2 regions of the Massilimicrobiota sp. mt181 genome follow, and region 2 is predicted to be linked to the other one. Evidence: a T-box and tRNA genes for the amino acid it is inferred to sense, from the RefSeq annotation. Region 2 holds a T-box; the other holds one or more tRNA genes.
The links. A T-box is a leader RNA that pairs with one kind of tRNA and senses whether it is charged. The one in region 2 lies ahead of serS (serine--tRNA ligase), so its partner is inferred to be a tRNA-Ser.
Positions count from the first base shown of each region.

Region 1 (11,406 bases), on a different contig from region 2:
TTTGTCCGGTGATGGTCGTGCCAATATTGGCCCCCATCATCACCCATATGGCTCTTTTTAAAGACATAATATGCGCATTCAAAAAACCAATTAAAATCACACTCATCGCTGATGAACTTTGAATTAGACAAGTCAGTAATGTTCCTACACCAATCGCCTTGAATTTATGATTGGTAAGTTTTAATAATATCACTTCCAGTTTCTCTCCAACACCAGCCGTGAGACCCTCTGACAACATTTCCATCCCAAATAAAAATAACGCTAAACCTCCTATCAACCCCAAATAATGAGAGATTGTCACGATTCCACACCTCCTTTATTATCATATATGATAATAAAAGAAAAATTTGTGAAATCTTATTTGATTTCATGATGTATCATTCTTCTCATTTCATCACCAATATGTAAATTTTTAAATAATTCACCAATAAAAATCACATATGATAATAATAATGGAGAAAAAATCATACCAACAATACCAAATAAATCACCAAAGAAAGTTAAAGCAATCAACAATAAAATAGGATGTAAACGAATGCTTTTTGAAAACAGATAAGGTTGTAGATAAGATGATTCTAAATATTGTAAAACCACAATCACAATAAAAGAGGCATAACCAAGATGGGCATCTATAAAAAACGCATAAATCACAACAGGAATTCCCCCAATATAAGGACCCACATAAGGAATGAGATTGGTTATGGATAAAAATAAAGCAATCCATATAGCAAATTGAGGGAAAATAAAGACAAATGGAATCAGACACATGAAAAAGAAAAAGATAAAGTCTAAAATCATGGATTTCATGAATTGATATGTTGTGAGTTTTAACTTCTTTAATGTTTGCATACATATTCCCTGTTTTGCAAAAGGTAAATAAGCAATAGCCTTTTCAATCAAATGAAGATTATCATAAGATAAATAAAAAGAAATCCCTAATCCAATAAATATATTTCCTACCCAGTAAATGACAGTTTGGGTCCAACCATTAAAAACATCAATAAAATAATCAATAACCTGATATTCTTCTAAAAAGCGAATAAAGGCAGAAAAAATGGGATTAACCATAATCTTGCTGTCGCATAAACGATGATAAAAAACCAGACATTGATCCAAAAGATAAGGAATGAAAAAATAACAACACAGAATAAAAAGAAGAGAAAAAGATAAATATAAATGAACAACAACAATCTTTCTAGAAAGACGATCACTTGTAAAATAATCAATGATTGGATCAATTAAAAAATGAAAGAACAAAGCAATAATAACTGGAAAAATCAATTGAAAAATATAAAGTAGCAAATCTCCTATACGAAATAAAGTATAGACATAATAAAGTAAAATAGCACAAATACAAAAAACAATTAGAGAACGGGCAAGATTTTCTTTTTTCATTGGTGGACCTCCATACTAAGAAAAGGACTACATTGAGTCCTTTTTGTACTTCTTAAAGTTGTTCTTTAATCGCTTTTTTGGCTTTATGAACAGTGTGTTCAATATTATCGGCACATGGCATATCACTCATCATAATCATTGCCGCAGCAACAATTCCTGCCGAGAAAAAAGCAACAGCTAATTTTGACATGTTCATTCACTCCTTTAAAAGTACATTCTTAGTATGTCCGAACTATTCAAAATCATACAAAGAAATTTCTTGTGGATGATTCATTCTTGTCATAAGTGTTGTTTTGCGTCTTTCATCCTGAACACGCTGAATACCTTGACAAAATGCCTGATGATGTCCTAAAAAGAAAAGTGACTGTTTGGCACGTGTCAAACCTGTATAAATTAAATTCTTTTTTAACATAATCGTATAGTCTTTTAAAATTGGCATAATGACAATCTTAAACTCATTTCCTTGGGATTTATGAACACTCATACAATAAGCATGCGTTAATGTATAAAATTCCTGTGGTGTATATTCAACAATCACACCATCAAAATCAACGACCATGACATCATTTAAATATTCAAAATTATCTTTATAACAAATTTCAACTAATGTTCCAATATCACCATTAAAAACATTATCTTCTATGCGATTTTTTAATTGTAAAACTTTATCGCCTTCTCTAAATAAACGTTTACCAACTCTCAGTTCATTTTTGAAACCATCCTGAGGATTAAAAAGTTCCTGTAAACAATCGTTAAGTGCATCAATACCAGCCACACCATTATACATTGGTGCTAGAACCTGTATATCATGAACATCGTAACCCTCAGCCATAGCTTTTGATACCAACACAGAAACATATTTGACAACATCATAGGATGCACATGTCTGAAAATGGATATCTTTGTATTGAAAAAAGAGATTTTCATCATACTGATCATTTCTGATACTATGGGCCAACTGAATGATACCACTTTCCTGAGATTGACGATAAATACGATGTAAAGCAATTGTAGGAACACGTCCACAGCTTAATAAATCTTTTAAAACATTTCCTGGTGCAACTGATGGCAGCTGCTGATCATCACCAATCAAAAGAATTTGACTGACTTTACGACATGCTGATAAAAGATGTGAAAACAACAAAGAATCTGCCATAGAAAATTCATCAATAATCAACAAATCGACATCTAATGGATTTTTTTCATTAACCGCAAAAGTATTGGTATGTAAATCCCACTTTAACAAGCGATGAATTGTAGAAGCTTCAATTCCTGTGACTTCTGTTAAACGTTTTGCTGCTCTACCAGTTGGCGCTGCAATAGCTAAAGTCTGATCTGGATTTAAACGTTGATAAAGCTTGATAATCGCATTGACAATCGTTGTCTTTCCAGTTCCTGGACCTCCTGTAATAATCATTGCTGATTGTTTCAAAAAAAGAGTAATCGCTTCTTTTTGAAAATCATCATATTGGATAGATAACTCTTCTTCTAATTCTTTTAAAAGATCTTGAATTTCATCGTCTTCATATTCATATAATGGCGCATGAAGCCATTTTTGAAACGTCTTGGCAATATTTATTTCACTTTGATATAAATCATATGGATAATATCGTCCTTCTTCAAGAATGATTTTTTGTTGATCTAAGACTTCCTGTAAGTTTTCTTCAAATGTTTCATCACTGACTTGAGGGATATAACGATGAAATCTTCTCCTGATAGCATCTATATCATGATAGGTACTGCCATCTTGAAAACAGGCTTCTTTTAAAGCATAAACAATGGCCGCCTGAATACGATGTGAATCATAAAGATCAACACCTATCTTCAAAGCTAAATCATCAGCTGTTTTAAAGCCTATACCATCAATATCATCAATCAGTTGATAAGGATTATTTTGTAAAATATCTAAAGTCTTTTCCTGATAAGTTGCTTGAATTAATGCCAAATGACGTGTACTGATACCATGTCCCATAAAAAACATCAATACTTCCTGATCAAAATCCTGTGAAGATAAAACTCCTGCAATCGTTTCTCGCTTAGTTTCACTCATACCACGGATATGATCTAAAACATGTTTATCCTCTTTAATTTTACTTAAGGCATCTTGACCTAAAGCTTCAACAATAGCAGTTGCCTGTTTTTCACCAATACCTTTAAATAACGGACTAGATAAATAGCGAATGATTTCACTTTCATCATTCGCTAAGACAATTTCATAAGACTGAATCTGAAACTGTTTCCCATATTTAGGATGAATTATGTAATCGCCTTTAAAATGATATTTATCCTGCAAATTCGCATAACTCATATAGCCCGTTGCAAGAATTGGTTTATCTTCCTGTTCACTATCAATATAACAGACAATAAATTTTGTCTCCTCACTATAAAATTTAATGCGACTAATAATTCCTGTATATTCTAACATTATAAATATGTGATCTCCTTTTGATCTTTATAAACCTTTTCAATCGTTCCCCCACCAAGACAAACATCTCCTTGATAAAAAACAGCAGCTTGTCCAGGTGTCACAGCTTTTACTGGATTTTTAAAAGTCACATAAATTGTTGTTTCATCCACAAATCGAATAGAGACATCATTATCTTTTTGGCGATATCTGAATTTAGCAGTACATTCTAAGTCTCCTTCTGGTCTTTGACTGCTGATCCAATTGACATCTGTAATCAGTGCACCTTCACTCATCAACCATTGATTCTGATCTCCCTGGCACACATAGAGTATATTATCATCATATTGTTTTCCAACGACAAACCAGGCATCACCTGGACCACCGATACCTAAACCTTTACGCTGACCAATAGTATAATACATGATTCCCTGATGTTCTCCCACAACTTCATGTGTTTCAATATCCACCATTTTTCCTGGTTTTGCTGGTATATAGTTTTTAAGGAATTCCCTAAAATCTCTTTCACCAATAAAGCAAATACCTGTACTATCTTTTTTATGGGCAACCGGTAACTTCAAATCTTCTGCCAGTTTTCTGACTTCAGGTTTTGTCATATGACCAATTGGAAATAACGAAGAACGTAGTTGTGTCTGATTTAACTGACATAAAAAGTATGTCTGATCCTTATTAGAATCAACACCTCTCAGCATTACAGAATCCGCTCCATCATGATGTTCAACACGCGCATAATGACCAGTCGCAATATAATCAGCATCAATTGACTTGGCATAATCTAAAAAAGCCTTAAATTTAATATGCTTATTACATAAAATATCTGGATTTGGTGTTCTTCCTTTGGCATATTCTTCTAAAAAATAGGTAAAAACATGATCCCAATATTCTTTAATAAAATCAACTCTTCTTAATTCTATCCCTAAATGTTCAGCAACTTTTTTAGCATCATTATAATCTTTTTCCTGTGGACAAATTTCATCATTATTGGTAGGATTTCCTAAAATATCATTATTTAAAGATGAATCCCAATTACGCATAAAAACACCAATAACTTCATATCCCTGTTCTTTTAATACATAAGCAGCAACTGCACTATCAACACCACCGCTTAAACCTAATACGACTCTTTGTTTCATAGGCGCCTCCTTCTTGCATATTCTATCATTTTCTTTACCAATTATAAAGTAAAAATAATGGAAACAAGCAGATAAAAATAAAACTGATAAAGAGTTTTCTAACTACTCTTCATCAGTTTCTCTATTATTTTAATTTTGACATTGGAAGCATTGCAGCACCAATAGCACCACAATCTTCTAATTCTCTTTCTAAAATTGGAATATGTCCTCTCATTCCAACATGAATTTTCGCATTAAATTGTTCAACAAGCTGATCATAGAAATATTTCTTAGATTTCATAACACCACCGCCTAATATAAAGCAATGTGGGTCAACAGTATGGGCAATATCAGCTAACATAGTTGCCAGTTCACTCACACATTCATCAACAATACCTTTTGCCTTGACATCACCTTCATCAGCTAATCTGAAAACATCTCCAGCATGATTGACACGATCTTCACCTAAAATTTCTTTACCTTTACGGGTAATCGCTGTTCCACTCGCTTCACCTTCCACAGCTCCAGGGTTCAATCCACCAAATTTATAACCATTGTTTTTTACAATGATATTTCCAACTTCTCCAGCATGTCCTCTTCCACCAGAAACCAATTGACCATTCACAACAAAGGCTCCACCAATTCCTGTTGAAATTGTAATATAATAACAAGTTGGTTTTCCTTTTCCAGCTCCTAACAAAGCTTCTGCCAATCCAGCAACATTGGCATCATTATCAATAAATACAGGCAAATTAAAGCGGCTTGAAAGTTTTTCGCAGATAGGGTAATTTTCAAATCCAGGCAAATTTGTTGCCATAATCATCACACCATGTTCTGTATCAACAGGCCCAGGCACACCAATACCAATTCCCTGAACATTATGAATGCCTCCACAAACTGAACAATCTAAGCTTTCAATTTGTCTTATAATTTTTGAACAAACATAATCTGGTCCATTTTCTCTTTCAGTTGCATCTTTAACTTCACTATATGATTGTCCATTTTCATCAACCAAAAGAGTACGTACGTTTGTTCCTCCTAAATCAATCCCGATATAATATTTCATCTTAGTTCTCCTTCCCTTGATTTATATTTATTATACAATAAAACCAGCTGTTTTCATAGGTCATTTTGTTAGAAACAAAGCTTTTTTCAAAGCTTCCAGATTCTTTGGTAATGGACAAGTCACTTGATAATCCTGTAAATATTTTAAAGAACCTATTGGCTTGATAAATTTTATGGAATAAGCATGTAAAAACTGATTTTGGAAATGATATGTTTTTTTCAAATAACGATTAAGTTCAAAATCACCATATTTCGCATCACCAATAATAGGATGCCCAACACTCGATAAATGTAAACGGATCTGATGTGTTCTTCCTGTCACAAGTTTGACTTTCAATAATGAATACTTCTGATTACTTTGAATATTTTCAACAATCGTATGCATTTTAAGTGCTCCTGGTGTTGATGGAGACACTATTTTTGCGAGAGATTGTTCACTATCTTTCTTCATATAACCAATCAATTCACGACTGGGCATATAACCTTTACAAATGGTTAAATATGTTTTTTCGATGCAATGACGTTTCTTCATCATTTCATTTAAATCCTGCAAGGCACGCATGGTCTTTCCAAAAATCACAATACCACTTGTATTACGATCCAAGCGATGAACAGGTCCAGGTGTAAATCCCAATGTCTTTTGAGGATCATATTCTCCTTTTTGATACAAATATGTCAAAACCTGATTAGACAATGTATTCATATCTTCATGACTATCTTCATGAACCAATAGGCCTGATGGCTTATTCACAATCAAAACATTGTTATCTTCATATAAAACATCAAATTGAATTTCTAAATCAAATATAGTTTGTGGTTTCGTTAATGCTAAAAAACGATCTTCATATAGAAAAAGCTCAACCTGATCTCCTTTTTTTAAAATATAGTTTTCTTTAACTCTGACACCATTGACTTTCACATCTTTTTTTCTTAACATTTTATAAATCATTTGTGGTGGTGCCTGACACAATAATTTTTTTAAATATTTATCTATTCTTTGGTTTTCATAATTCTCATCTATTAATAATGTTTTCATTTCATCACCACTTTCATTCTATCAAAAAACACTAAAAAAATATACAATTTTATTTGAAAGCCTTTACATCTTTTGAAACTCTGCTATAATTAAATATGTTAAGTGGTTGTCACTTAAACATACCCCCTATTATCACCCTAACGTGTAAATAATAGAGACACAAGAAAGTATGCTCCCCCGCATACTTTCTTTTCGTTTTATGTTATAATGACATCGAGGTGATGAAATCATGGAAAAAGAAATAAATAGATCAATCATTTATGATGGTAAAATTATGCAGGTCACCAGAGAAGAAGTTGAACTTGAAGATGGTCAACATGCCTATCGTGAAGTTGTCTATCATCATGGTGGTGTTTGTATTCTAGCTGTTAAGAATCATCAAATCATATTTGTGAAACAATTTAGATATCCCAATCGCATTCAAACTATCGAAATTCCTGCTGGAAAACTGGAGAAAGATGAAGATCCAAAAGATTGTGCCTTTCGTGAATTAGAAGAAGAAACGAACTATCGTGCCAAGGATATGAAATTCATTATGAAAGTCTTACCTTCTCCCGGTTATACCAGTGAATGGCTTTATCTCTATGAAGCTGTTGATTTTAAGGAAGTTGATGATGCTTTAGAAGGAGATGACGATGAATTTATTGATGTCTTGACATTGGATATAGACGATGCTTATCAAAAAGTCCTTGATGGTGACATTGTAGATGCAAAAACCGTTATAGCTGTTATGTATGCTTATCAAAAATATTATTCATAAAAGCACAAAAAAAGTTATCCAAATAAGGATAACTTGCTTTTTTATATTGGCGGTCTGGACGGGGCTCGAACCCGCGACCTCCGCCGTGACAGGGCGGCATTCTAACCAACTGAACTACCAGACCAATATATCAACTGCCAAGGGTTATACAATGGCGGAGACAGAGGGATTTGAACCCTCGCGCCAGTTTCCCGACCTACACCCTTAGCAGGGGCGCCTCTTCAGCCTCTTGAGTATGTCTCCATCAGTTGCCTTAATATAATAGCATACCTTTTTTCACATTTCAATAGGAAAATGAAAAAACTTTAAAATAAAGAAACTGGAAAAAATCCAGTTTCTTTATTTATTGAAAAATTGTGGTAAATAATCTTTATGAGCTTCTAGTAATTCATCAATCACAATATTAGCAATTTCATCACTTGGACATAAAGGATTCATATTTAAAGCTGTAACAGCCAAATCACGATCACCATGTACTGCTGCTTCAATCACAAGACGTTCAAAAGTTTTCATCATCTGTACATATCCACTAATTGGCAATTTCAATTCACCAGTTGCTAATGGTTTTGGACCATCAGCTGTAATACGACATGCAACTTCTACAGCACTATCTTTTGGTAAATCTGCAATCGCACCATTATTTCTGACATCAACATATTGAATATCACCTTTATTTGTATAGATAGAAGCAATCAGATTACAAGCTGCATCAGAATATTTAGCACCACCGCGCATAGCTAACTGTTCTGGTTTTTCAGCTAACTCTTCATGACTATATAATTCAAATAATTCTTCTTCTGTCTTGCTGACAACTTCTCCACGCACTGTTCCTGTTTTGAATTGTTCCAATTCTTCTTCCAATTGTTCTTTTGTAAAGAAATAATAATTATGATATGGACATGGAATGGCTTTTAAACCTTTAATAAATGATGGAGAATATGGCAATGAAACGAAGTTTTTCATTTGAATTGTATCTTCTGGTTTTAAATAAGCATATTGATGTAATAATTCATCAAAACGTGACACACCATCCACAAAGACATCTGTCGCAAAAATAAAGTGATTAACACCTTGAATCTCCATTGTGACCTGACTTTCTTCTACATTTAACATTTTCGCAAATCCAGCAACCATATTGACTGGAACATTACAAAGACCAATCGCTTTTTTAAAGTTTGTATATCTTAAAATAGCTTCTGTAACCATTCCAGCAGGATTTGTAAAGTTGATTAGCCAAGCATTAGGGCATAGCTCTTCAATATCTTTCACAATATCCAAAATAACTGGAATTGTACGGAACGCTTTAAACATACCTCCTGCCCCATTTGTTTCCTGACCAATCAAACCATGACTTAAAGGAATTCTTTCATCAAGCACACGTGCTGGTAAACGTCCAATACGCATTTGTGTTGTAACAAAATCCGCATCTTTTAAAGCTTCTCTACGATCATAACTTAAAATGACTTTCATTGGCAGTCCTGCTTTTTTCACCATACGTTTTGCGAGAGCACCAACAGTCTCTAATTTTTTACGACCTTCTTCAATATCTACTAACCATAATTCTTTCACTGGTAAGTGATCATATCTTTTAATAAATCCTTCTACTAATTCTGGAGTATAACTACTTCCTCCTCCGATTGTGACAATTTTAACACCATCTTTGTTCATCTTTGACACCTCTTTCTTCTTGATAATTTCATTATATAGACTCCTATAGAAAACACAAGAAAAGGAATAGGTAATTATACCGGTACAATTTATGTAATATATATGTTATGATGATTTTAAGGAGATGAAAAACATGAAAAAATACGAACATTTAGCTATGCTTATAGAAAAAGATATTGCAGACCAGACATATCATCAAGGGGAGCGTTTGCCTTCTATTCATACATTAGCTCAACAATATCACTGCAGTAAAGAAACCGTCATCAAAGCCTATCAGCTATTAATTGATCGTCATCTTATTTACGCGAAAGCACAAAGTGGTTTTTATATTTTGGGAATACCTCTTTTACCTGCCCCTTCATCCCAAATTTTTTCTTTGGAAACAGGAAATCCTATGGTCAAAGCCACATCGCTTGTAGACGCGAAACATTGCCTCTCTTTAGCCATTGAAGAATATAGTGAATCATCATTGAATTTATCTTTACAAGGTGTTCAATCTTTACGAAAGACATTAGCTGACTTCTTTTTTGAAATGGGCATTTATACGCAGGAAAGTTCCATTTATTTAATTCAGGGTGTTACACAAATGTTATCATTTCTTTCATCCATCACATTCCCTAATCATCATTCCTATATTTTGATTGAAGAACCAACGTATAGTTATTATATCCAATTTCTTAAATCTTTATCTCTACCTGTTCTGACCATCAACCGCGATGAAAATGGTATTGATCTTAAAGAACTCAAATCACTTTTTGAAACATATGATATTAAATTTTTCTATACGATTCCTAGAAACCACAATCCCCTTGGCACAACTTATTCAACAAAAATCCGTCAAGGAATTGCCAAACTGGCTCTTCAATACAATGTCTATATTATTGAAGATGATTATTTTGGACACTGTTCATCGTCTTCGCATTACTTACCGATTTTTTATTATATGGAAGGACAAAATTGTATCTATCTGACCAGTTTTTCTAAAACAATTCCTTATATTCGTATTGGAGCCGCTATTATTCACCAAGATTTTCAAGAAACCTTTCAGATGATGATGAATCAGTCTTACTATTATTCTTATCAGCTGCCTTCACTGATTTCTCAGGCAACCTTAGAATCCTATATTAAAAGTTCTCTCTATCAAAAACAAGTCCAGCAATTACAAAATCATCTCAAAAAAGATTATCAGATTATTAAAAAAATCACTCAAAGCTGGGATCATCAGCTCATTAAAGTGATTTCTAGTTATTCCGGTTATTATTTAACCATCCAATTTCTCGTACCCATTAATCTTGATTTATTTCAACAAAATCTAGCTCAAAAACATGTTCACATAGCACGAAATGAAAGATGTTTCTATCACATCTCACATTTTCAAAACTCTATACGTTTAAGTCTAGCACGTATTCATAGTTCTGATTTAAAAGAAGCACTTCCTTTATTTTATCAGACTTTTTTGGACACTATATCTTTATAAAAATTTCTTTTTCTTAAATAAAATAATCAAACCAATCACAACAATCAGACTTAAAGCAATAACAGCTGGATATCCATAAATACTTTTGAGTTCAGGCATGTTTTCAAAATTCATTCCATACCATCCTGCAATCAAGGTTAATGGCAGAAAAATAGTTGTCACAACTGTAAAAAATTGCATGGTCTTATTTAATTTATAATCTTCTCTTGACTGATGAGCCGCATTAGCCTGGTTCAGAATTTCTCTTAACATTTCCACATTTTTGGATAAACGTTCAATACGGCGTGTAAAAATCTCAAAATATCTAGAATCGTCGTCATCAAAAATATGATGATGATTCATCTCCAAATCCTCACCAATCGTCATCAGATTTTCATAATAATTTTTCAACAGCAATAATTCTTTATTGAGCTGCCTTGTTTGATTTGTAAAGTTCATCGAATCTTCCTCATGAGATTCCAATTCTTC
Region 1 is NZ_JBVAYN010000007.1:32,954-44,359, reverse strand. It holds gene ACZYT4_RS05675 (Na/Pi cotransporter family protein) at 1-301, opposite strand, end outside; gene ACZYT4_RS05670 (AI-2E family transporter) at 358-1,395, opposite strand; gene ACZYT4_RS05665 (hypothetical protein) at 1,448-1,585, opposite strand; gene recD2 (SF1B family DNA helicase RecD2) at 1,628-3,820, opposite strand; gene mnmA (tRNA 2-thiouridine(34) synthase MnmA) at 3,820-4,953, opposite strand; gene ACZYT4_RS05650 (ROK family protein) at 5,078-5,998, opposite strand; gene ACZYT4_RS05645 (RluA family pseudouridine synthase) at 6,059-7,033, opposite strand; gene ACZYT4_RS05640 (NUDIX hydrolase) at 7,263-7,793, shown strand; tRNA gene ACZYT4_RS05635 (tRNA-Asp) at 7,841-7,917, opposite strand; tRNA gene ACZYT4_RS05630 (tRNA-Ser) at 7,946-8,036, opposite strand; gene ACZYT4_RS05625 (6-phospho-beta-glucosidase) at 8,133-9,461, opposite strand; gene ACZYT4_RS05620 (aminotransferase-like domain-containing protein) at 9,595-10,938, shown strand; gene ACZYT4_RS05615 (magnesium transporter CorA family protein) at 10,933-11,406, opposite strand, start outside.
Region 1: it encodes a tRNA-Ser, which carries the amino acid that the T-box ahead of serS (serine--tRNA ligase) is inferred to sense. The anticodon was not compared.

Region 2 (11,406 bases):
ACAAATGAGGATGATATTGTTGATGCTCTTATCCATATGAGTACACATGATGATTTATTATTCTTTACAAACTTTGGTAAAGTTTATCGTTTAAAAGGATATAATATTCCTGAATTTGGTAGAACTGCTAAAGGATTACCTGTTGTCAATTTATTAAATCTAGATAAAGATGAAAGTGTCAAATCTATGATTTCTATTCATAAAGAAGATATTGATGAAGATAAGAATTTATATCTATTCTTTGTGACATTGAATGGTTTGGTTAAGAAAACATCTATTGAAGAATTTAAAAATATTAGACAATCTGGTAAGATTGCAATTAATTTAAAAGATGAAGATCAGTTGGTTGCTGTAAAATTAACACAAGAAAATGAAGAAATCTTAGTAGCTGCATCTAATGGAAAATTAATTAGATTTAATGAAAATGATGTCAGACCAATGGGAAGAACAGCATCTGGTGTTAAAGGTATTAATGTAGATGGTAGTCATGTTGTTGGTATGACAACAAATGGAGAAGGACAATATATTATGGCTATTAGTGAAAATGGTTATGGTAAGATGTCTCCAATTGAAGATTATCGTGAATCACATCGTGGTGGTAAAGGTGTGAAAACAATTAATACAACTGAAAAGACTGGACAATTAGTGGCTTTAAGAGCTGTTAATGGTGATGAAGATTTATTAATTATGACAAGTGAAGGTATTATGATTAGACTTCCAATGGAACAAGTCAAACTAGCTGGAAGAAATACTCAAGGTGTCAGATTAATTAAAGTTGCTGAAGGATCAACTGTTTCTAGTGTGGAAGTTGTTGATAAATCAGAAGAAGAAACTGAAGAAAGTAAAGAAGAATAGTATGTCGTAATTGACATACTATTTTTTAATAACTTTACCCATATAAAAAGATTTCTACTCTTGAGAAATCTTTTTATATTGATGAATAGCATCTTTGAATTTATCTAAAAAAGCATCTTCACCTAAAGTATTGATTTTAAAAAATAAAGCTTGGCTTCCACCTGAAGTTATGGCAGTGACTTGCATTTGATTTTGATATTCTGTTATCGTTATAGATAAGCTTAATCGATTGCTTCCTGAATAACTATATCTTTCTAAAATTAAAATACCAACATGAACATCATGAATATCATAATAATGCTCATCTTCAATAGAAGCAGAAAAACTTGATTTTATCAATTCATCTTTTAAAAATTGACAGAAAGGTTTAAAAGAACCATGAAGTTCACAAGAATATTTAGACATGATAATCCCTCCTTATATATAGATTATCATGAATTTTTGAAAAAACTGTGTATTTTATAGAATAAAATTTTATGATTCTATTATTTCAACAATATTTGACAAATATCTTGAACTTTTCTACAATATCTATAAAAGTAGGTGAAATTTATGAAAAAAATACAAATCAGTCAAACTTTAAAGAATATAATAATTATTATTGTTATTGCAGTTATTTTCTTTTTTATTGGGAAGGTGTGGCCTAGTGGTGAGGAACCAACAGAAATAACAAGTGATTTATTATCACAGCAAATTCAAAGTATCAGTGAATTAGCAAGTGTAGAATATAATTATACAAATATGGGAAAATATGAAAATCAGGCAACTTTTTATGGATGGAAAGTGCCTTTTACAACAAAAAGCTTTATTTTATCATATGATGGTAAAATAAAAGCTGGAATTGATATGAGTTTAGTAGAAGTGAATGTTCATGGTCAAAATATTGACATTACAATTCCACAAGCTAAGATTTTATCTCATGAAATTGATCAGGAAAGTATTGAAGTTTTTGATGAAACAAAAAATATATTTAATCAGATAAGTATTACGGATTATAATCAGTTTGCAATTGATCAAAAAGAGAGTATGGAAAGCAAAGCGAAGGAAAAAGGCTTGTTAGAAGAAGCTCAAAACAAAGCTCAAGAAACAATACAGACATTTGTAGAGTCATTGTATGATTCTTCAGATGATTATAAAATTCAAATAAATGTGGCAGAATCTTAAGGTTCTGTCATTTTTTGTTGAAATATGAAGATATTATAGTATAATGTTAGAAGTTTGGGTATAGAAATGGGAGGTTATATATGAATTCAAGTCAAAGTGGTAAGAAATTAGCAAAGAAAATGATTATTGCTTTAATTTGTGGTTTAATTGCTGGATTTGGATGTATTTTATTGAGAGAAAATTTATTAGCTAGTGGACAGGAATCATTATGGAATACCATTAACAATGTATTATTTCAAGATATTACTGCAGAAGGAGCTAATAGTGCAATTGGTTTATTTTATATTGTAGGGCAATTGTTTGTGAATGCATTACAATTAATTATTATTCCAATGGTGTTTGTATCTATCATTTTAGCTATTTGTGTTATCACAGATACAAAGAAGTTAGGACGAATTTCTTCTAAAACAATAGGAACATTCCTTATTACAACGGTTTGTGCTCTTATATGGGCAGGTATTATTGGTTCTATTGTTTATAAACTGGGAGCATTTAATGCTGTACATGCAGATAACTTAGTCATTCAGGAAGGAACTGTAGGTTCTAATCCATTAAATATTATTGTTTCAGTTATTCCCAATAACTTAATTAATGCATTTATGGATAATGGTAATGTTTTAGCTGTTGTTTTCTTAGCAGTAGCGATTGGGCTTGCAATGAATCAATTAAAAGATAAAACAAAGACATTAAAGAAATTATTAATTGAGTGCAGCGATATTATTTCTGTGTGTTTATCATTTGTTATTACAAAATGTGCGCCATATGCTATATTTTGCTTATTAACAAGAACATTTGCTATATATGGTATTGATTATTTATTACCAGCATTAGCTTATGTTGTAACAGTTCTTTTGGCTTTAATTATATATCTATTTATTGCTTATCCAATTTATCTTATGGTGATGGGAAAAATTAATCCAAAACCATTTATGCATAAAATTCCCAAAGTTGCTTTATTTGGTTTTTCAACATCATCAAGTGCAGCAACATTACCAATTAATAAAGAAACAACTGTGAATGAATTAGGTGTAAGTGAGGAAATAGCTTCATTTGTTTTACCATTAGGAATGACAATAAATATGGATGGTACAGCTATTATGCAAGTCATTGCAGCTATCTTTATTGCGGCAAGTTCTGGTTATGATGTGACTTTGACGTCTATGGCTATTATTGCATTTCTTGCTTTAATTGCATCAGTGGGTACACCCGCAGCACCAGGTGCTGGAGCTGTCATCTTATTTACGATTTTAACAGGTATGGGGTATACAAATGATGGTGCATTGTTGGCTTATTCATTAATCTTGGCAATCAATAGACCAATTGAGATGCTTGTAACATCATTGAATGTTGTTGGAGATTCAGCAACTTCTGTTATTGTTGCTAAAAAAGAAAATATGTTAGATGAAGATATTTATAACAGTTAAGTAAGCTCATTATAGAGCTTATTTTTAATTTTATGATATTTGCTAAAAGCAATTTATAAAATAAAATCATTATTACTAAACTTTATACAATTGTCTATTTATGAATGATATAGTGTGCATGAATAGCAATAACGGTAGGTGGTTATGCCTTGGTCGTGGGACGAAGGCACGTTATCCTTCGTTGACATAGATATCCATCAAGAGATGGAAATATGAAAGACGGAGGTGATAGACATGACATCTTATGAGATGGTCATGATGGTGTTAAGAATACTGACATTTATCATGACTTTAATAAGTTTGATTGTGAAATTGCTTCTTATCATTATCGATAAGGATAAAAAAGCAAAAAATAACTACCTCTTGCTCGGACAAAGTTGAGGTAGTTATTTTTCCTTAATTTAATCTAAGGCATAACCGTTTATCGGCTGTTCCTTTTTCAATTACATTATAGTTTATGTCATTTTGATTGTCAATATACAGATCAATTGGCTTAACATCATAAAAATGATATAATTTTTTACAAGAAATAGAGGTGTTATAAAGATGAGTTGTTTGATTAGAAAATGGAAAAGAGAAGATGCACAAGATTTACAAAAATCTATTAATGATACAAGAGTTTTAAATAATTTAACAGATCGTATACCCTATCCATATCATTTACAGGATGCCTATGATTATATAGATGCTATGTTAGCTGTTGATGAAAATGAAATATTTGCTTTTGCGATTGAATATGAAGGACATGTTGTAGGAAGTATTTCTGTTTTAAGGCAGGAAGATATTTATCGAAGAAGTGGAGAAATAGGATATTATCTAGGATATGATTACTGGGGACAAGGCATTATGAGTGAAGCTGTGAAACAGGCATGTCTATTGATTTTTGAGCATAGTGATATAGAGAGAATTTTTGCAGCACCTTTTGATTATAATCATGCTTCACAAAGAGTTTTAGAAAAATGTGGTTTTAAACGTGAAGGTATTTTACGTAAGAATGGCTTTAAAAATGGGGAGTTTCATGACATGATAATGTATTCTTTAATTAAATAATTATTGAAATTATCAAGTCTTATGCTATAATCAGTATATCAAATCGTTGCATTGGATAAGTAAATGTGAAATCATGATAGAGAGCTGATGGTTGGTGTAAATCAGTATGAGGAAACATTGAAATCTACCAATAAGAGAAGCTAATCACTTCCGGTTGAACCGTTATCTCATTAAAGTTATCAGTTTGATAAGAAATAGGGTGGCACCACGATGAATTCGTCCCTTGTGAAAGGTGCTTTTTATTTTATTGAAAAGGAGACATGAAAAATGATTGATATTGCTATACTTAGAGAAAATCCAGAATCTGTAAAAGAAAACATGAGAAAAAAATTTCAACATGATCGTTTACATTTAGTTGATGAAGCTTATGAATTAGATAAAGAATATCGTGAAGCTCTTACGAAGGCAAGCGAACTTCGTGCTATGCGTAATACATTATCTAAAGAAATTGGACAATTTATGCGTGAAGGAAAAAAAGATTTAGCTGAAGAGAATAAGAGAAAAGTTACTGAAATGGCTGATACTTTAAAAGAATTGGAAGCCAAGGAAGCTGAATTAGGCCCAAAATTAAAAGAAGTTATGATGAAAATTCCTAACTTTATTGATGATAGTGTACCTATTGGTAAAGATGATAGTGAAAATGTAGAAATTCAAAAATATGGGGATCCTTTTGTTCCTGATTATGAGATTCCATATCATGCTGATATCATTACTAAGCTAGGTGGATTAGATAAAGAAGCAAGTGGAAGAACAAGTGGTAATGGTTTCTATTATTTGATGGGAGATATTGCCAGACTTTCTTCAGCAATGTTATCTTATGCGAGAGATTTTATGATTGATAAAGGATTTACTTATTGTATTCCTCCATTTATGATCAGAAGCGATGTTGTGACTGGTGTTATGTCATTTGAAGAAATGGATGCGATGATGTATAAAATCGAAGGTGAAGATTTATATCTGATTGGTACAAGTGAGCATAGTATGATTGGTAAATTCAAAGATCAGATTGTGAAAGAAGAAGATTTACCAATTACATTAACTTCATATTCACCATGTTTTAGAAAAGAAGTAGGGGCTCATGGTATTGAAGAACGTGGTATTTATCGTGTTCATCAATTTGAAAAACAGGAAATGGTTGTTTTATGTAAACCTGAAGATGCTATGAAATGGTATGATAAAATGTGGTCATATACTGTTGAGTTATTTAGAAGTTTAGATATTCCTGTGAGAACACTAGAATGTTGTAGTGGTGATTTAGCTGACTTAAAAGTCAAATCTTGTGATGTAGAAGCATGGTCACCTAGACAGAAAAAATATTTTGAAGTTGGATCTTGTTCTACATTAGGAGATGCGCAAGCTAGACGTTTAGGTATTCGTACAAAAGGTGAAAGAGGAACATATTATGTCGCAACTCTTAACAATACAGTTCTAGCAAGTACACGTGCACTTATTGCATTTATTGAAAATAATTATAATGAGGATGGAAGTATTTCTATTCCTGAAGTATTAAGACCATATATGGGTGGAAAAGAAAAAATCGGTTAAGATCAAAATCTTAACCTTTTTTTATACTTAATTGACGAATATGCTGAATAAGTGGAAAATGACGATTAATCATTGAAACAAATTTACCTACTGTTATAGCAGAAATAATTGTACCTAAACCAACACCCTGTAAAGAATGAAAAAACACAAAAGAACAAAGACTTGCAATCACAATAAGTGTCACATCAAAATAAACTTTAATAAGCCCAAATTCTTTGTGAGTTACGTCACTGATTGCTTTGACAATACCTTCACCTGGAACCATAATAACGTCAGGAGCAACTTCGATACTGATACCTAAAGCTAAAATGATACAACCAATAATAAGACTCATAAAACGGATAATGAATGTTTCTGGTTGAAACCAGTTCATCATAAACATACCTAAATCAACAAACATACTAAAAATAATATTAGCAATGATTTGTAAAAATTGAAAAGGACGGAAATTTTTTCTAAGTATCATAATTTGTAATAGAATATAAATCATATTAAATATAAATGTTGTTGTTCCAAAACTTAAATTTGTAAAATACAAGCTAAATACGTAGGGGATACTTGAAATTTGTGATGTCCCTAAAGCACTCTTTGTAATAAATGCTATTCCAAATGAATTAATAAAAAGTCCTAATAAAAAATAAAAATATCTTAAAATCGTCTTATTCATGATATGCCTCCTGAAAATTTTGAATGATTTGATTCAATAAGTCATTAACTTCTTCTTTTTTTAAAGATTGATAAGCAATAGAATCTGCTTCATAGCATATTTGTTTGACTTTTAATGCAAGCTTATGACCAGAATCTGTTAAAAAAATTTGAATTGAACGTTTATCATGATGATGTGATTTTCGATAAATCAATCCCTGTTTTTCCATTTTTTGTAGTAAGATTGTCATTGTTGATTTATCTAAGACACATGTCTTTCCAATTTCTTTTGGGGTTTGCCCATCTTTTTCTAAAAGACATTCCAATATTTTAGGTTGACCTGGATAAAGACCAAGTTCAGATGTTTTTTGAACAATCATCTTGTTACTGTAATGAAAGCATTTCAATAATAAAAAATGTATTTCCTGATTTAACATAGATACACTCCTATATAGTTTGAATTCAAACTATATTGTAATATTATCATGTTTTTATGTCAAGTATGAGATAATCTTTAAAATCACTTGAAAATAGTCATAATCTTATGATGAGTAAACATTTTATGACGGGAAAAAGGATTTATTGGTAAATAGAAATTTTTATTGATTTGTAGAGGAAATATGCTATAATAGATTTTGCCATTACAATAGGCGGCTTCGAACCATGTCAGGACCGGAAGGTAGCAGCATTAAGAATGTCCGTTTATGTGTAGTGGCTTTTTTCTGAGGAGTGAGATTATGAGTGATGAGGAATACATGCAATTAGCTTATCAGCAGGCCTGCCAGGCAAGAGATATAGATGAAGTTCCAATTGGTGCTATCATTGTGAAAGATGGACAAATTATTGCTCAGGCTTTTAATCAAAAAGAATCAACACATGATGTCACAGCACATGCTGAGATGATTGCTATAAGAAAAGCATGTCAAAAGTTAGGGACTTGGCATTTGGATGGTTGTGTCTTATATTCAACATTGGAACCATGTTTAATGTGTAGTGGTGCTATTATTCAAAGTCGTATAGAAAAAGTTGTATTTGCAGCAAAAGGACAAAGATGGCATGGATTATCTAATTATTTAGAAAGTCATGAATTTAATCATTATCCTCAAATCATTTCAGGTGTCTTAGAAAAACAATGTTGTTTATTATTATCTCAATATTTTAAGAGTAAAAGAAATCATTAAAGAGTTTATTCTTATATCTAAGAATTCTCTTTTTTATTTGTGATTTTTCATTATTTATCCACATAAATATGATATACTTTTTTTAGAGGTGATATATATGGATCAAAGAATGTTAACTGAACAGATGGATTATCAAAAATTTCTAGGAAAAGTTGTGAAATGGGTTTTCTTTGGAGTCAGTACAACAGCTATTACATCTGTGATTATTATTCTTTCTGGTATTATCAATGTAGTGATAAATTATTATTTTCCTATTTTAATTTCATCAACGATTTTAGAAATTGTTTTTGTTTTGATTCTATATAAAAAATTAAAAGGACATGAAGATCAAATTTCTATATCTTCGGCTAAAAGATATTTCCTTATATATTCTATTATTAATGGAATTGTGTTTTCTTTCATTTTATCTGCTGTATCTTTCTATATTTCAGCACTTGCATTTGCATTAACAGCAGCATATTTTGGATTATTATATACGATTACGCAATATACGGATTCAAGCTTTTCTCATATTGGAAAAATATGTTTATCTGCATTACCTATATTAATCATTGGTTATCTTATTTTATTATTTATTAATGCGCCACTTCTTTATTATGGTATTATTTTCTTGGACTTGGCAATATTTACTGGAATTACTCTTTATGATATGAAGAATATTTCAACTATGTATCAGATGTCATCTCCTGAATCATTAGAAGGTATAGCAATGATTTGTGCAGTGGAATTGTATTTGGATTTTGTCAATATCTTTATTGATATTTTAATGCTTATTATGGATAATAATTAGATATCGAAAGATATCTTTTTTTATGTTATAATGTGACAAGGCAAGGAGTTGATGACAATGGCATATAAGACATTATATCGTGTATATCGTCCACAAAAATTTGATGATGTGGCTGGACAGGAACATATTATTACAACTTTACAACATGCAGTTGAGGAAAATAAGATTTCTCATGCATATTTATTTTGTGGTCCACGAGGAACTGGAAAGACAACAATAGCAAAACTATTAGCAAAAGCTGTCAACTGTACAGGTTCTCCTAAACCATGTGATCAATGTGAAAATTGCCAACAAATTGCTTTGGGGACACACCCTGATGTTATTGAAATTGATGCTGCAAGTAATAATGGTGTTGATGAAGTAAGAAATCTTATTGAGAAAGTTAAATATGCACCAACACAAGGAAGATATAAAGTTTATATTATTGATGAATTTCATATGATGTCACCAGGAGCATCTAATGCTTTATTAAAAACTCTAGAAGAACCCCCAGAACATGTCATTTTTATTTTTGCTACAACAGAACCACATAAAATCTTACCGACGATTATTTCAAGATGTCAAAGATTTGATTTTACAAAATTAAGTGTTAATGACATCGTGAATCGTATGAAAGATATTTTAAAAGAAGAGCATTATCAATGTGATGATGATGCTTTAGAGCTGATTGCAAAATTGGCTGATGGTGGTATGCGTGATGCCTTATCCATTTTAGAACAATGTTTAGCTTATAATGATCAACATTTAACTGTACAGGATGTCAATCAGATCTATGGTATTGTTTCTTTAGAAAATAAGATTGATTTTATTAAAATTATATTATCTAAAGATATGAAAAAAGCATTATCTTTATTAGAAGATATGAAAATGAATGGAATAGATATTAAAAGACTGACTTTGGATCTTGTAGATATTTTGAAGGATGTTGTGATTTATCGTAATACTCAGGATGAATCTATTTTATTTGTTTTATCTAAATATTATTTGGATATGATAGTTCCCTTTATTGGGTGTGATGAAGCTTTGCATTTTATTGATATATTAATGGATGCAAGTGAAAAATATGCTAAAGTTATTAATCCATCTATTTATTTTGAATTGGCTATTTTAAAGATGTGTAATCAGATTCAAAATGAAAAAGTGATTGCTGTAGAAACTGTTAAAGTGCCTTCGCAGCCAGTAATGAAAGTTGTCGAAGAAGAACCGGTTATTGAAGAAGAAATAGTCAATGATGTTATAGAAGATGAACCAATTAAAGAACCTATAATAGAAGAAGAAACTCAAGACAATGTTCCAACTTTTGAATTTGAACGAGTACAAGAGATAGAACCAGAAGTTGATAATGATGTCAAAGTAGATGAAGCTGATATTATGAACATATTGGTACAGGCCAAAAGAGATATTTTACAGAGTATCCAGGAAAGATGGCCAATTATTAAAAGATATCTTGCTAATTTGAATATGGCAAAAAGTGCTGCTATGTTATGTGATGGTACAGCTGTTGCGGCTTGTCCAGGTGGATTGATTATTTCTTTTGAATATCAACCAGCAGTGAATGCTGTTAACTATTATAAAAATTACAAACAGTTAAGTACTTTTTTAAATGAAGTTCTTGGTAGTGAATATCGCTTTATTGCGATTCAACAAGATGAATGGATCAAAATGAGAAGTCATTTCATTGAATTAAAAAGAAAAAATCAATTACCCCAACCTCACGAATTAACACTTAAGCATATTGATAGCCATGATTTGGATCATGTTGATATGACTGAAGCACAAGAATATGCAGTGAAATTATTTGGAGATATCGTTGAATTTAAGGAGGATTAAAGATGAATTTTGGAAATTTATTACAACAGGCACAACAAATGCAACGTAAAGTTAATAAAGCAAAAAAAGAATTTGGAGAAAAAGAGTTTGATTTTGAAAGTCAAAATCAGCTGATTACAGGAAAAATGAAAGGTAATCTTTCAATTACAGAATTACATATTTCTGCTTCATTAATTCAAGAAGATCAAGAAGATATGGAAGCATTATTAATTGCAACAATTAATCAGGCAATTGAAAAAGTATCTCAAGAAAGGGAAGATACATTAAACAAAGTTACAAATGGTGTTGATGTATCAGCATTCTTATAATGGAATATCCTCATAGTTTTGAAGAACTGGTTGAATGTTTTAAAATGTTACCAGGAATTGGAACAAAAGGTGCAGAGAGACTGGTTTATCATGTTTTATCAATGGACCAGGATCAGGTTCAAAGATTTTCTGATGCTTTATTAAACTTAAAACGTAATATCCATTATTGCAAGAAATGTGGCCATATCTGTGAAGGTGAATTATGTGATATATGTCAGGATCCAACCAGAGATCAAACGACGATTTGTGTTGTTGAATCACCTAAAGATGTTTTTGCTATGGAAAAATTAAAAGAATATCATGGGTTATATCACGTTTTACATGGAACGATGTCTATCATGGATGGAAAAACAATTGATGATTTAAATATTCAGTCCTTATTTGAACGTTTAAATGATCAAATTAAAGAAGTTATTATAGCAACAAATCCAACGAGAGAAGGAGAAACAACAGCATTATTTCTTGCAAAGCTTTTAGCAAAAGAAAACATTCCTGCATCAAGGATTGCTAATGGATTACCTATTGGAAGTAATTTGGATTATGCTGATGAATTGACTTTATTAAAATCTTTAGAAGGAAGAAAGAAAATATAATCACCTCATATATTATTGTGA
Region 2 is NZ_JBVAYN010000017.1:11,703-23,108, reverse strand. It holds gene gyrA (DNA gyrase subunit A) at 1-855, shown strand, start outside; gene ACZYT4_RS10075 (DUF6054 family protein) at 910-1,260, opposite strand; gene ACZYT4_RS10070 (DUF4230 domain-containing protein) at 1,408-2,019, shown strand; gene ACZYT4_RS10065 (dicarboxylate/amino acid:cation symporter) at 2,100-3,443, shown strand; gene ACZYT4_RS10060 (hypothetical protein) at 3,678-3,824, shown strand; gene ACZYT4_RS10055 (GNAT family N-acetyltransferase) at 3,990-4,493, shown strand; T-box leader at 4,531-4,720, shown strand; gene serS (serine--tRNA ligase) at 4,761-6,038, shown strand; gene ACZYT4_RS10045 (YczE/YyaS/YitT family protein) at 6,049-6,705, opposite strand; gene ACZYT4_RS10040 (MarR family winged helix-turn-helix transcriptional regulator) at 6,698-7,120, opposite strand; RNA gene ffs (signal recognition particle sRNA small type) at 7,318-7,405, shown strand; gene ACZYT4_RS10030 (nucleoside deaminase) at 7,421-7,864, shown strand; gene ACZYT4_RS10025 (Bax inhibitor-1 family protein) at 7,962-8,654, shown strand; gene dnaX (DNA polymerase III subunit gamma/tau) at 8,712-10,484, shown strand; gene ACZYT4_RS10015 (YbaB/EbfC family nucleoid-associated protein) at 10,487-10,792, shown strand; gene recR (recombination mediator RecR) at 10,792-11,385, shown strand.